Regions from separate parts of the Martinezella sp. CNPSo 3964 genome, predicted to be linked through region 2. Evidence: predicted binding sites of a transcription regulator. Region 2 holds the regulator's gene; each other region holds the start of a gene.
What was found. The regulator PhoB, encoded in region 2, activates phosphate uptake and scavenging genes when phosphate is short. The targets are predictions, from matches to a motif close to TGTCATNNANCTGTCAT.

Region 1 (4,172 bases), on a different contig from region 2:
CCTCCGGGCCAGACCTATGCCTGGGACGACAACTCGACCTACGTCCAGAACCCGCCTTACTTCGTGGGCATGGGCAAGAAGGGTGCCGGCGTTTCCGACATCAAGGGCGCTCGCGTTCTCGGCCTCTTCGGCGACAAGATCACCACCGACCACATTTCCCCGGCCGGTTCGATCAAGGCTGCCTCGCCGGCCGGTTCGTACCTCATCGGTCATGGCGTCGGTGTTGCCGACTTCAACCAGTACGGCACGCGCCGCGGCAACCATGAAGTCATGATGCGCGGTACCTTCGCCAACATCCGCATCCGCAATCACATGCTCGGCCCGAACGGCAAGGAAGGTGGCTACACCATCCATTATCCGTCCAAGGAAGAGACGTCGATCTACGATGCGGCGATGCAGTACAAGGCAGAGGGCGTTCCGCTCGTCATCTTCGCCGGTGTCGAATACGGCAACGGCTCCTCGCGCGACTGGGCTGCCAAGGGCACGAACCTGCTCGGCGTACGCGCCGTGATCGCTCAGTCCTTCGAGCGTATCCACCGTTCGAACCTCGTCGGCATGGGCGTCATCCCGTTCGTCTTCGAGGACGGCACCACCTGGGCAAGCCTCGGCCTGAAGGGTGACGAGCTCGTCACCATTGAAGGTCTGGCTGATATCAAGCCGCGCGAGCGCAAGATCGCCAAGGTCACCTATGGTGACGGCACGGTTCGCGACATCCCGATCATCTGCCGTATCGATACGCTGGATGAGGTCGTCTACGTCAACAATGGCGGCATCCTGCAGACTGTTCTGCGCGATCTCGCTGCCTGATAGGTTTTAAACGCCATTCCTGGAGGCCGCCGGAAAACTCTTCCGGCGGCCTCCTGTTTTTCACGGTGATGTGTACGGCAGGCCCTCGAGCTCACTACGGCCTCACCCCATCGTGACTTTGCGTCATCGTGCTAAACTATTATCTCTTGTTTCAGATTTTTCGGGCTTGATATGGCCTGATCGCCGCAAGAAGCGCGAGTGTTTCGGAGCCCGTGTAGGCAGACGGTGCTCAAGATTGGATGCAGAGGTAAGATAGAAATGCGCCTTCGATTTTTGGTTCCACTTCTGGCAGGCATCGCGCTCGCAAGTTCGCTGCATGCGCAGGAAGCGGCGAAGATCAAGGGCGTCGTCGAGCTCTTCACCTCGCAGGGCTGCGCGTCCTGTCCTCCGGCCGATGCGGCCTTCCGCAAGCTGATCCGCCAGGGCAATGTCGTGGCACTCGCCTATCACGTCGATTACTGGAACTATCTCGGCTGGAACGATACGATGGCGTCCAAAGACAACACGGCGCGCCAATATGCCTATGCCCGCACGATGGGGCGCAGCGGCGTCTATACACCGCAGGCGATCGTCAATGGCCGCGATCATATGAACGGCGCCGACCTCAACGCCATCAACGTCAAGATCGATGACTTTCAGCGTCTTGGGGAGGGGCTGACGGTTCCGGTGAATGCCGCCATGAAAGGCGACGAGCTTGAGATCAAGATCGGAGCGGGCCAGGGCAAAGCCAATGTCGTCATCGTCTATTTCGACAAGGAACAGATGGTGGCGCCGAAGGGTGGCGAGAATACCGGTCAGCAGATCGCCTATATGCACGCGGTATCGGATGTCCAGACGGTGGGCATGTGGGATGGCAAGGCCATGAGCCTCGTGCTGCCGTCCAATGTGCTGGATAAGGCCGGCCGAAGAGGCCTTGCCGTCCTCTTGCAGTCGTCGACGCCTTCGGGCGATCCGGCTGCCATTCTCGGGGCCACTGTTTTGACTGTTGGCTCAGACGGCTGAGCGGCTTTTCCAGCCTTGCCGGAGACCTTGCATTTCGGCTCAGGTCAAAAAGGTCCCTATTTTGGCCTGTGCCAAAAAGGGGAGGTGCCCGGCGAGGACGCATTCGGGGCTGGGGTTTAATCGATGCGCCCCGGCCGGGCCGTTTGACGCGGCGGCGCCAAACGGCCCTCTATACTTCCTGTAAATTGGGCGTCGTTTTGGCTGAAATGCGGCACTGACGAGGTGCTTTGGGACCTGGGAAAGAAATTGTGAGCCGTCAGCCGTCTTGCAATTTGATGCGGCTGAGGCAAACTGTCATTCTCCTGTCATGAGATAGCCCCTGGGGGATTGATGACTGATCAGCCGGATTTGAGACACGGTGAAAGCCGTTCCGTCGATACCAATTCATCCGTCGTCGTTGATCTCAGAGAATACAAACAGAGCAAAGACCCGTTACCGGTGACCTTTCATCGCCGGGAGCTGGATGCGATTCTCTGGATCTATGGCCGCATGGTCGGCGAGGGCGAGTGGCGCGACTATGCCATCGACCATTTGAAGGACAAGGCGGTTTTCTCCGTCTTCAAGCGCTCCGGCGAGATGCCGCTCTTCCGCATCGAAAAGAATCCAAAGCTTTCGGCCAAGCAGGGCGCCTTTTCAGTCGTCAATACCAGCGGCATGATCCTGAAGCGCGGCCATGACCTGAGCCAAGTTCTGAAGGTGTTCGACAAGCAGCTGAAGCTGGTGGAGAAGTAGTTTCGCGTCATTGGCTATGTATCACGCGGAGAGTGCGGCACCCCCCTCTGTCAGCTTCGCTGACATCTCCCCCACAAGGGGGTAGATTGGTAACCTGCGTCACTCCCTGATCTCAAGTGAGCATCGGACCTGTTGAAATTGTGGTCTCTTGTCTTGCAAGCAACGCGCGTCAAACTCCGAACGATCTCTCCCCTTGTGGGGGAGATGTCCCGAAGGGACAGAGGGGGTATTTGAGGCTCGACCAGTAGGTAGATATTACCCCCCAAACAACGTCCCCGGATAAACCGACGGATCCGGATCGGTGTTGGTGCCCTCACCTAATGCCTTCTGCATCAGCATCGTATCCAGCCATCGGCCGTGCTTGTAGCCGGTGCCTTTCAACAGGCCGGTTTCGGTGAAGCCCGCGGCGCGATGTACGGCGACGGAGGCGGGATGGGCGCCACCGATGACGGCGATCATCTGGCGGAAGCCGAGCGTCTGGCAGCTTTCAATCAAGGCATCGAGTAGCAGCCTGCCGACGCCGCGCCCTCGGGCCTCCGGCGCTAGATAGATCGAATCCTCCACCATCCAGCGATAGGCCGGCCGCGTGCGGAACGATGAGGCATAGGCATAGCCGAGAAACGTGCCGGCTTCGTCTTCTGCGACGAGATAGGGATAGCCCTTGTCACGGATCGCCTGGAAACGCGCTGCCATTTCTTCCTGGCTCGGTGGCGTGATCTCATAGCTTGCCGTGCCATTCAGGACGGAGTCGCGATAGATTGCTGTGATATAGGGAAGGTCGTCTGCGGTAGCGCTGCGGAGGCTGACGGACATGTGTTTCTTGCTGCCTGATCTGTGATTTGCGATGGCAGCTATCAAACCGTAGCGCCTGTGGCCAGGCAAATAAAAAAGGCGGCCGAAGCCGCCTTTCCGTTGCTCGTTTCATGCGCTGCGATTAACGGCGATTGCCCATGAATTGCAGCAGGAACATGAACAGGTTGATGAAGTCGAGGTAGAGCGACAAAGCGCCCATGATCGCCTTGCGGCCGGCGACGGTCGCATCGTCGGCGGTGTAGTACATTTCCTTGATCCGCTGCGTATCATAGGCGGTAAGGCCTGCGAAGATCAGCACGCCGATCACGGAGATAGCGAACTGCAGGGCAGACGAAGCCAGGAAGATGTTGACGAGCGTCGCGATGATCAGGCCGAAGAGACCCATCATCAGGAACGAGCCCATCGCCGACAGGTCACGCTTGGTCGTGTAGCCGTAGAGCGACAGCGCGCCGAAGGAGGCCGCGGTCACGAAGAAGGTCTGCACGACGCTCTGGCCGGTGTAGATGATGAAGATCGACGACAGCGACAGGCCCACCAGCGCGGCGTAGACCCAGAAGGTCGTCGTCGCGGCGGCCACGCTCATGCGATTGATCCTGAAGCTCAGGAAGAAGACCATCGCCAGCGGGGCGAGAATGACCACCCACTTCAGCGGGCTCAGATAGATCGCCTGGCCGAAGGCCGTGATCTGTCCGTTTGCGAAAGCGAGCGAGAAGGAGAGATAGGCGGCAACACCCGTGATCGCCAGACCCAGCGCCATCAGGTTATAGACCTTGAGCATGTAGGCTCGAAGGCCCTCGTCTATCATCGCACCGGATTGC
Region 2 (4,172 bases):
AGCGCGCGCTTTTCGACGTCAATCTGAAGATCCGTGCGAATACGGTCACGGCTCTGATCGGTCCTTCCGGTTGCGGCAAGTCCACCTTCCTGCGTTGCCTCAACCGCATGAACGATACGATCGAGACTTGCCGCGTCACCGGCAAGATCACGCTCGACGATCAGGATGTCTACGATAACAGCATTGATGTCGTTGAATTGCGCGCCCGCGTCGGCATGGTCTTCCAGAAGCCCAACCCGTTTCCGAAGTCGATCTATGAGAATGTCGCCTACGGTCCGCGCATCCATGGCCTGCATCGTTCGAAAGCCGATCTCGAACATATCGTCGAAACCAGCCTGCAGAAGGCCGGTCTTTGGGGCGAGGTGAAGGATCGGCTCCATGACGCCGGTACGAGCCTGTCGGGCGGTCAGCAGCAGCGTCTGTGCATCGCCCGCGCCGTTGCGGTCAGCCCGGAGGTCATCCTGATGGACGAGCCGTGCTCGGCGCTCGATCCGATTGCAACGGCCAAGGTCGAAGACCTTATCCACGAGCTGCGGGAAAATTTCACGATCGTCATCGTGACGCATTCCATGCAGCAGGCAGCCCGCGTTTCGCAACGCACCGCAATGTTCCACCTCGGCCACCTGGTCGAGGAGAATGACACCGATAAGATGTTCACCAATCCCGACGATTTCCGCACGCAGGATTACATCATGGGCCGTTTTGGTTGATGATGTCAGGCGCGCGGCTCATTTCACACAGTTCACCTTGAGGATAGAAAAATGGTCTCCACTCACATTCTCTCTGCCTACGACGAAGACCTGAAGTTCCTGACGCGCCGCATTGCGGAAATGGGCGGCCTGGCCGAGCAGATGGTCAGCGACAGCGTACGCGCGCTCGTCAACAGCGATGCCGGTCTTGCCCAGAAGGTCATTTCCGACGACGTCGTTCTCGACCATGCCGAGCGCGAAGTCGGCGACAAGGCGATCGTCACGATCGCTCGCCGCCAGCCGATGGCAGCCGACCTGCGTGAGATCATGGGTTCGATCCGCATCGCCTCCGACCTGGAGCGTGTTGGCGATCTTGGCAAGAACACCGCCAAGCGCGTCATCGCCGTTCAGGGCACCGGCGTTCCACGCCGCCTCGCTCGCGGCATCGAGCACCTCTCCGAACTGGCGCTGAGCCAGCTCAAGGAAGTTCTGGATGTCTACGCGACCCGCTCGCCCGACAAGGCCGTGTCGATCCGCGAACGCGACGAGGAAATCGACGCAATGTACACCTCGCTGTTCCGCGAGATGTTGACCTACATGATGGAGGATCCGCGCAACATCACCACCTGCACGCATCTTCTTTTCTGCGCCAAGAACATCGAGCGCATCGGCGACCATGCCACGAACATCGCCGAGACGATCTATTACATGGCGACAGGCGCGCAGCCGGAAGGCGAGCGCCCGAAAGACGATACCGCCAACACCGTCGGCGCGGTGACGGAATAATCTGGAAGCGAAGAAAGGAGACCATAGGCGCATGGTTCCGAGAGTTGCTGTTGTAGAAGACGAGGAAGCGCTTAGCGTTCTGCTGCGCTACAATCTTGAGGCCGAAGGCTTCGAGGTCGACACGATCCTCAGAGGCGATGAGGCTGAGCTGCGTCTCCAGGAGCGCATCCCCGATCTCCTGATCCTCGATTGGATGCTCCCCGGTGTATCCGGCATCGAGCTCTGCCGCCGGCTGCGTATGCGGCCGGAGACGGAGCGCCTGCCGATCATCATGCTGACGGCCCGCGGCGAGGAAAGCGAGCGCGTGCGTGGGCTTTCCACCGGCGCGGACGATTACGTCGTCAAGCCGTTCTCGACGCCGGAGCTGATGGCCCGCGTCAAGGCGATGCTGCGGCGTGCCCGCCCGGAGGTTCTCTCCACGGTGCTGCGCTGTGGCGATATCGAGCTGGACCGCGAAACCCATCGCGTCCATCGCAAGAGCCGCGAAGTGCGGTTGGGGCCAACGGAATTCCGCCTGCTGGAATTCTTGATGTCCTCGCCTGGACGCGTCTTCTCGCGTTCGCAGCTGCTCGACGGCGTATGGGGGCACGATATCTATGTCGACGAACGCACCGTCGACGTCCATGTCGGCCGTCTGCGCAAGGCGCTGAATTTCTCCAATATGCAGGATGTCATCCGCACCGTTCGTGGCGCGGGCTATTCCATGGAAGCCTGAGCGGCAAGGCCGCTCGGGCATTACGACATAGCGGCGGAAATATAAAAACGGGCCTCGAGGGGCCCGTTTTTCTTGGGTTTTGCTTATGGTTTTCAGCCGTTGTTGCGTCGGCGATCATGCACCGGCTGGTAGGCCATGCGCTGATGATAGGTGCAATAAGGCGACGAATCCGGGCTGTCGTTGCCGCAGAAGTGGAAATCATCCTTCAGCGGGTCGCCGACCGGCCACTTGCAGGTGCGTTCCGTCAGTTCCGTCAGGCCGAGCCGGCGGGAGATCGGAACGACGACATTTGCAGCCGGGCGATATTGAATTTCGTTGACGGAATCGACCTCGATCTCTTCCTTCAGCATGGTTGCGCCCTGCTGACGGGTGACCACCGTGCGGGTAGCAACGCGCGATCCGTAGCTTGCGGCGCGAGGCGCTGCGGCGCTGCGCTTCGGCGTGCGCGCTGTGGTTGTCGTGCCGCCCGCCTTCGCTCGACCGGGAAGGTTCAGGCGATGCACCTTGCCGATGACGGCATTACGGCTCACGTCACCGAGCTGCGCAGCAATTTGGCTGGCGCTCAACCCTTCGGACCATAGCTTTTTCAGCTTCTCGACGCGTTCGTCTGTCCAATTCATGCCCTGTCTCCGCTGTCGCGTTTCCGATGGCAGAATCCCTCACCATTGCCTCGCATGGGAACAAGGCGCGAAACGCTCTAAAATTGTGGTGACTAGTTCCGCCGCATGCAGTCTAGCAATTGGTTTTTAACCTAGTGTGAGGCTGACTCCGTGACAAGAGTCGCGAGAATCTTGAGGAATCGATTTCGAGGTTTTCCCCAACTTGCTGCCCAGGCGTGGCATTTCTGCAATAGGCGCCGCCGAACCCATCTCTTTCGCCCGCAAGCGCTATCTCGCACCTGCTAAAGCGCCAGTTTTGTTGACATCGCGGTGCAAAACATCAATAGTGCCCAAGCCGCCGCAAGGCGGCATTTTTGATTTTTTCGGACCCGTTTCATCAAATGGAAGCGATCGGTCCTTAAAGTTGTGATCGAGGAGATATGGCCATGGCCGAGACCACGCCGCTTTATGACACCTATATGCGCGCTCCGCTACGGTTCGAGCGAGGCGAGGGCGTCTGGCTGGTCACCGAAAATGGCGAGCGCTACCTCGATTTCGCGGCCGGCGTCGCGGTCAACTCGCTCGGCCATGCCCATCCCCATCTTGTTGCCGAATTGAAGGCCCAGGCTGACAAGGTCTGGCACCTTTCCAACCTCTATGAGGTGCCCGGTCAGGAGAAGCTGTCGAAGCGGCTGACGGAAGCCACCTTCGCCGACAAGGTGTTCTTCACCAATTCGGGTGCAGAAGCGCTGGAATGCGCCATCAAGACGGCACGGCGCTATCAGTTCGCCAAGGGGCATCCTGAAAAGTTCCATATCATCACCTTCGAAGGTGCGTTCCATGGCCGCACGATCGCGACGATCGCTGCCGGTGGTCAGGAAAAGTATATCGAAGGTTTCGGTCCGAAGGCGCCGGGCTTCGACCAGGTGCAGTTCGGCGATCTCGATGCCGTGCGTGCCGCTATCACCGACGCGACGGCCGCGATCCTGATCGAACCGGTGCAGGGCGAGGGCGGCATCCGCCCGGCCACCAATGAATTCCTGCGGGGGCTGCGCCAGATCTGCGACGAGCACGGCCTGCTGTTGATCCTTGATGAAGTGCAGTGCGGCGTCGGCCGAACGGGCAAGCTGTTTGCCCATGAATGGGCTGGCATCAAGCCTGACATCATGGCGGTCGCCAAGGGTATCGGCGGTGGTTTCCCGCTCGGTGCGTGCCTTGCGACGGCGGAAGCTGCTTCCGGCATGAAGGCGGGCACGCACGGCTCGACTTATGGCGGCAATCCGCTTGCCATGGCCGTCGGCAACGCCGTTCTCGACATCGTGCTCGCCGAAGGCTTCCTGCAACATGTGCGCGATATCGCGCTGGTGTTCCGTCAGGGGCTGG
Region 3 (4,172 bases), on a different contig from region 2:
CTTGCCTTCCATGACGGGCTTCGAGGCGAGGGGACCGATATTGCCGAGGCCAAGTACCGCCGAACCGTTGGAAATCACGGCAACGAGATTGGCGCGGGACGTATAGTCGGCAGCCGTGTCCGGATTGTCGCGGATGGCGATGCAGGGGGCGGCGACGCCGGGCGAATAGGCAAGCGCCAGATCGCGCTGATTGCCCAGCGGCTTCGTCGCCTGAATTTCCAGCTTGCCGGGGCGGGGATAGCGATGGAAATAGAGCGCCTGTTCATCGAGATTTCCGCTCGCCATATTCTTGGCTGCTTTCGAAGTGTCGTTCGTATCCAACTCGCGTCTCCATTCCTGCCTGCGCTTTGAGTCTTCTGCATACATCAATCGCTTCGCCTTCACAGTATGCAATTGAGGTCGCGAAGCGTTTTTGTCTTGGCAAAACTGAATTGCCTTTTCCGCAATGATCGCGCGATGACCCTTCCGCCCGTCGAACGTTGCGGTCGCGTCATCAGGCATTCATCGCGTCGACCTATGAATATTTCAGGCGGAGATTTCCTCGATGACTCTGATTGCCTCCCATCGCGGCGGTGCGCATTTGTGGCCCGAAAACACCAGGCTCGCCTTTTCGAAGACGGCCAAGCTCGATGTTGATCTCGTCGAATTCGACGTGCATCAGACGCGGGACGGCAAGCTCGTCGTGCATCACGACGCTCTGATCGACCGGATGACGGATGGCAAGGGCGCGATCGCCGATTTCAGCTATGACGAACTGATGCGCCATGTCGTGATCGGAAGCGGCGGCGAAACCATTCCGACCCTGATGGAGACCATCGATATTTTCGGGCCATCCGCCGTCGACCTCAGACTGGAGATCAAGACCAGGGCGGATGGCACGCCCTATGAGGGGATGGAGCGGCGCATTGTCGATCAGCTGACGGCGACCGGCATGCTGACGCGTACGATGGTGACGAGCTTCTCCCTGCCGCGTCTCGAAGCATTCAGTGCAGCGCTTGGCGAACAAGGGCTGAATGTCGGCGAACTGCTCGGTTTCATCTTCCTCTGTTCGCCTCAGCTGGCCGGCCAACTCGGCTGGGGCGGCGTCATGGCCGCCATGCGCGGCTTCGGCGTGCGCGAGATTGCAATACGTGCCGATGCGCTTGACGGCGAGGTCATGCAGCTCTTTCGCAAGAATGGCGTGAAGGTGCACGGATGGGCGGCCCATACAAGCGAGGCGGCACGGGCCATGTTTCGCCTCGGTATCGCCAGTTTTACAAGCGACCGTCCTGACCTCGCGATCGCCGCGAGACGCGGCTGAACATCGTCGCCGAGCCGCCAAGCACAGGGTTTGTCATCTTCCTGAAACACGAGTCTGGTTTTGGAATAGCCAAGGTAGGATAGGGCACGGACATAAAGTTCGTGAATGAAAACATGGACCCCCGGCATTTCCGAACGTTATTCATTTCTGACGTGCACCTCGGCTCGAAGGCCGCCAAGGCGGACTACCTGCTCGATTTTCTTCGTTACCACGACGCCGACACGATCTTTCTGGTCGGGGATATCGTTGATGGTTGGAGACTGAAGCGGAACTGGTACTGGCCGCAGGATTGCAACGACGTCGTGCAGAAGCTTCTGCGCAAGGCGCGCAAGGGTACGCGCATCGTCTACATCCCTGGCAATCACGACGAATTCCTGCGTGACTTCCCCGGAATGCACTTCGGCGGTATCGAGGTGGCGCAGCGCGCCATGCACGAAACGGCCGATGGGAAGAAATATCTCGTGCTCCACGGCGATGAATTCGACGTCGTTGTCCGCAATGCCCGCCTGCTCGCCTATCTCGGCGATTGGGCCTATGACATGGCCATCCTGATTAATATCGGCCTTGCTGCCGTACGCCGCCGCCTGAACATGCCCTATTGGTCCTTTTCGGCCTGGGCGAAGCTGCAGGTCAAGCACGCCGTCAACTTCATCGGCGAATTTCAGCGCGTCGTCGCCGAAGAAGCAAAGCGTAACGATGCCGATGGCGTCATCTGCGGTCACATCCACCATGCGGTCATCGAGGATCTCGACGGCGTGCGCTACATCAATACCGGCGACTGGGTGGAAAGCTGCACGGCGATCGCCGAGCATGAGGACGGTACGTTCGAGCTGATCACCTGGCGGGCTATCCTCGAGACGCAGCCTGTGGATTCTCCGGTCGGAGAATTGCCGCGGCCGATCGGTGCCCAGGCGGCGTAATTCCTGCGCCTCTTCACGTAGCTGATAATGGCCTGTCATAATTATTGATCGCCGCAGGACGGCTCTGACTTCGGATTTTTCCGAAACGTTACGGTTTTGGCCATTTCTCGCCATAGTCGTATTCTCGATAGCGTGATAGGGACAAGTAAGTTCCCCTTCAGGTCTGTCATGATTCCCGCGATCAAGTCCTTCCAGGGCGAGGGTGCGCCTCCATATTTCCGCTTGCGTGCCGCCCTGTCCTATTGTGCCCCGTTGTTCGTCAACGGCATTGCCGTACCGTTCTTTCCCGTCTGGCTGGCGGGGTTGAATTTCAATGATCATGAGATCGGCCTGGTGATCGCCATTCCTATGGTCGTGCGCGTCCTCGTGACGCCCATCATCGCTGTACTCGCCGATCATATGACGGAGCGGGCCGATGTGTTGCTATGGTCGGGTGCCCTGTCGCTGCTGACGGCAATCGCGCTCTACTGGACCAGCGATTTCTGGCCGGTGCTTCTGGTCTACGGCATTCAGGGCGCCACCTACGCGCCTTATGTGCCGGTGGTCGAATCGATCGCCATGTCGGGTGTGCGCCGCTGGGGCTTTGATTATGGCTCCATGCGGGTCTGGGGATCAATCACCTTCATCCTGTCGACCCTTCTCGGCGGCCAGCTGATTGGCATGTGGGGCGGCGCCACCGTACTGCCTGTGATGGTGGCGGGATTCATCCTTACGACGCTGATGGGCTTTTTCGCGCCGCGCATCGGCCCGACGCGCCGGCGCAACCAACCGATCAATCTGCAATCGCCGACCGGAAATCTGCGCTCGCCGCAATTGCTCATCACCATGATCGGGGTGTCGATACAGCAATCGAGTCATGCGATGCTCTATACGTTTGCGTCGATCTACTGGCATAAGCTCGGCTTTTCCGGCGCCGAGATCGCAGTGCTGTGGAGCATTGGCGTTACGGCCGAGGTGATGGTTTTCTTCCTGTCGAAGAAACTGAGCAGGCGATTCAGTGCGTGGACGCTCATCTTCTTCGGTTCGACGATGTGCATTCTGCGCTGGGTCCTGTTTCCGAGCAATTTCGGCTTCTTCGGCTATTTTGTATTGCAGTGCTTTCATTCCTGCACCTACGCCTGCGTCCATACCGGTGTTCAGCGGCGCATTGTTGCCTCCGTCCATGAAGCACAGGAATCATCGGCCCAGGGCGCCTATTATTTCTACAATGGCATGTTTCTGGGTCTAATGACGCTTGCGTCTGGCTATCTCTACGCCTGGCTTGATCTGGCGAGCTACTATGTCATGGCCGGCATCGCCGGCTTGGGGCTAGCCATGGTCGTTTTCGCCTATGGCTTGCAGAGCGGAAAGCCGGCAATCGGCGGCGGTGCTCACGGCGTATCCTAACGCGGTGCAACAAATTCATTTGGATATCAAATAGCCGTGACATATGTTGGCGCCGGCGCGAGATGGAGATTCCGTGGATAATCGGTGTATTAAGCATCGACCGGCGGGCTCTCCGAGTCGGTGTATGTTGTGCCAGATTTGAAAGACGCATGAATTTGAAAGCAGCCGAGCAAAGGTCCGATGCACCGAAGATCGATGATGCGCCTGAGGGCGCAGGCCATCGCTATCGGCTGGAAGGCAATTGGCGCAGCGCCAATGTGCACGGCGTGCTGCGTCAGATCGAGCAGCTGTCCAAGCGCAGCTCCGGCGGCGAGGTCGTGATCGATCTTTCCGGTCTTTCGGATGTCGATACGGCAGGTGCGTTGCTGATCCGCCGGCTCAAGGAAAGTCAGGAAGCACACAAGGCCCATGTCACGATCGAGGGCTCCAACCCGCATATCGATGAATTGCTGACGGCGTTCGATGCGCATCCGGACGACGAGGCGGCCGCGGCAAAGCCAAAGAAATCGTTGGCGGAGCGCATACTGGCGCCCATCGGCAAAACCGTCTACGAGATCTGGGGCAAC

Region 1: the regulator PhoB is predicted to act here: its motif matches at 2,102-2,118, upstream of AC13Q5_RS12910 (DUF2794 domain-containing protein).
Region 3: the regulator PhoB is predicted to act here: its motif matches at 1,332-1,348, upstream of AC13Q5_RS30825 (UDP-2,3-diacylglucosamine diphosphatase).

Annotation. Positions count from the first base shown of each region.
Region 1 covers NZ_JBXSOW010000003.1:522,658-526,829, forward strand. Annotated here, with positions in the region: gene acnA (aconitate hydratase AcnA) at 1-807, shown strand, start outside; gene AC13Q5_RS12905 (DUF1223 domain-containing protein) at 1,066-1,809, shown strand; gene AC13Q5_RS12910 (DUF2794 domain-containing protein) at 2,140-2,541, shown strand; gene AC13Q5_RS12915 (GNAT family N-acetyltransferase) at 2,797-3,354, opposite strand; gene AC13Q5_RS12920 (Bax inhibitor-1/YccA family protein) at 3,476-4,172, opposite strand, start outside.
Region 2 covers NZ_JBXSOW010000007.1:137,445-141,616, reverse strand. Annotated here, with positions in the region: gene pstB (phosphate ABC transporter ATP-binding protein PstB) at 1-710, shown strand, start outside; gene phoU (phosphate signaling complex protein PhoU) at 762-1,475, shown strand; gene phoB (phosphate regulon transcriptional regulator PhoB) at 1,507-2,190, shown strand; gene AC13Q5_RS21805 (GcrA family cell cycle regulator) at 2,283-2,810, opposite strand; gene AC13Q5_RS21800 (acetylornithine transaminase) at 3,236-4,172, shown strand, end outside.
Region 3 covers NZ_JBXSOW010000014.1:125,081-129,252, reverse strand. Annotated here, with positions in the region: gene AC13Q5_RS30835 (NADP-dependent malic enzyme) at 1-285, opposite strand, end outside; gene AC13Q5_RS30830 (glycerophosphodiester phosphodiesterase) at 545-1,300, shown strand; gene AC13Q5_RS30825 (UDP-2,3-diacylglucosamine diphosphatase) at 1,414-2,220, shown strand; gene AC13Q5_RS30820 (MFS transporter) at 2,389-3,606, shown strand; gene AC13Q5_RS30815 (ABC transporter permease) at 3,756-4,172, shown strand, end outside.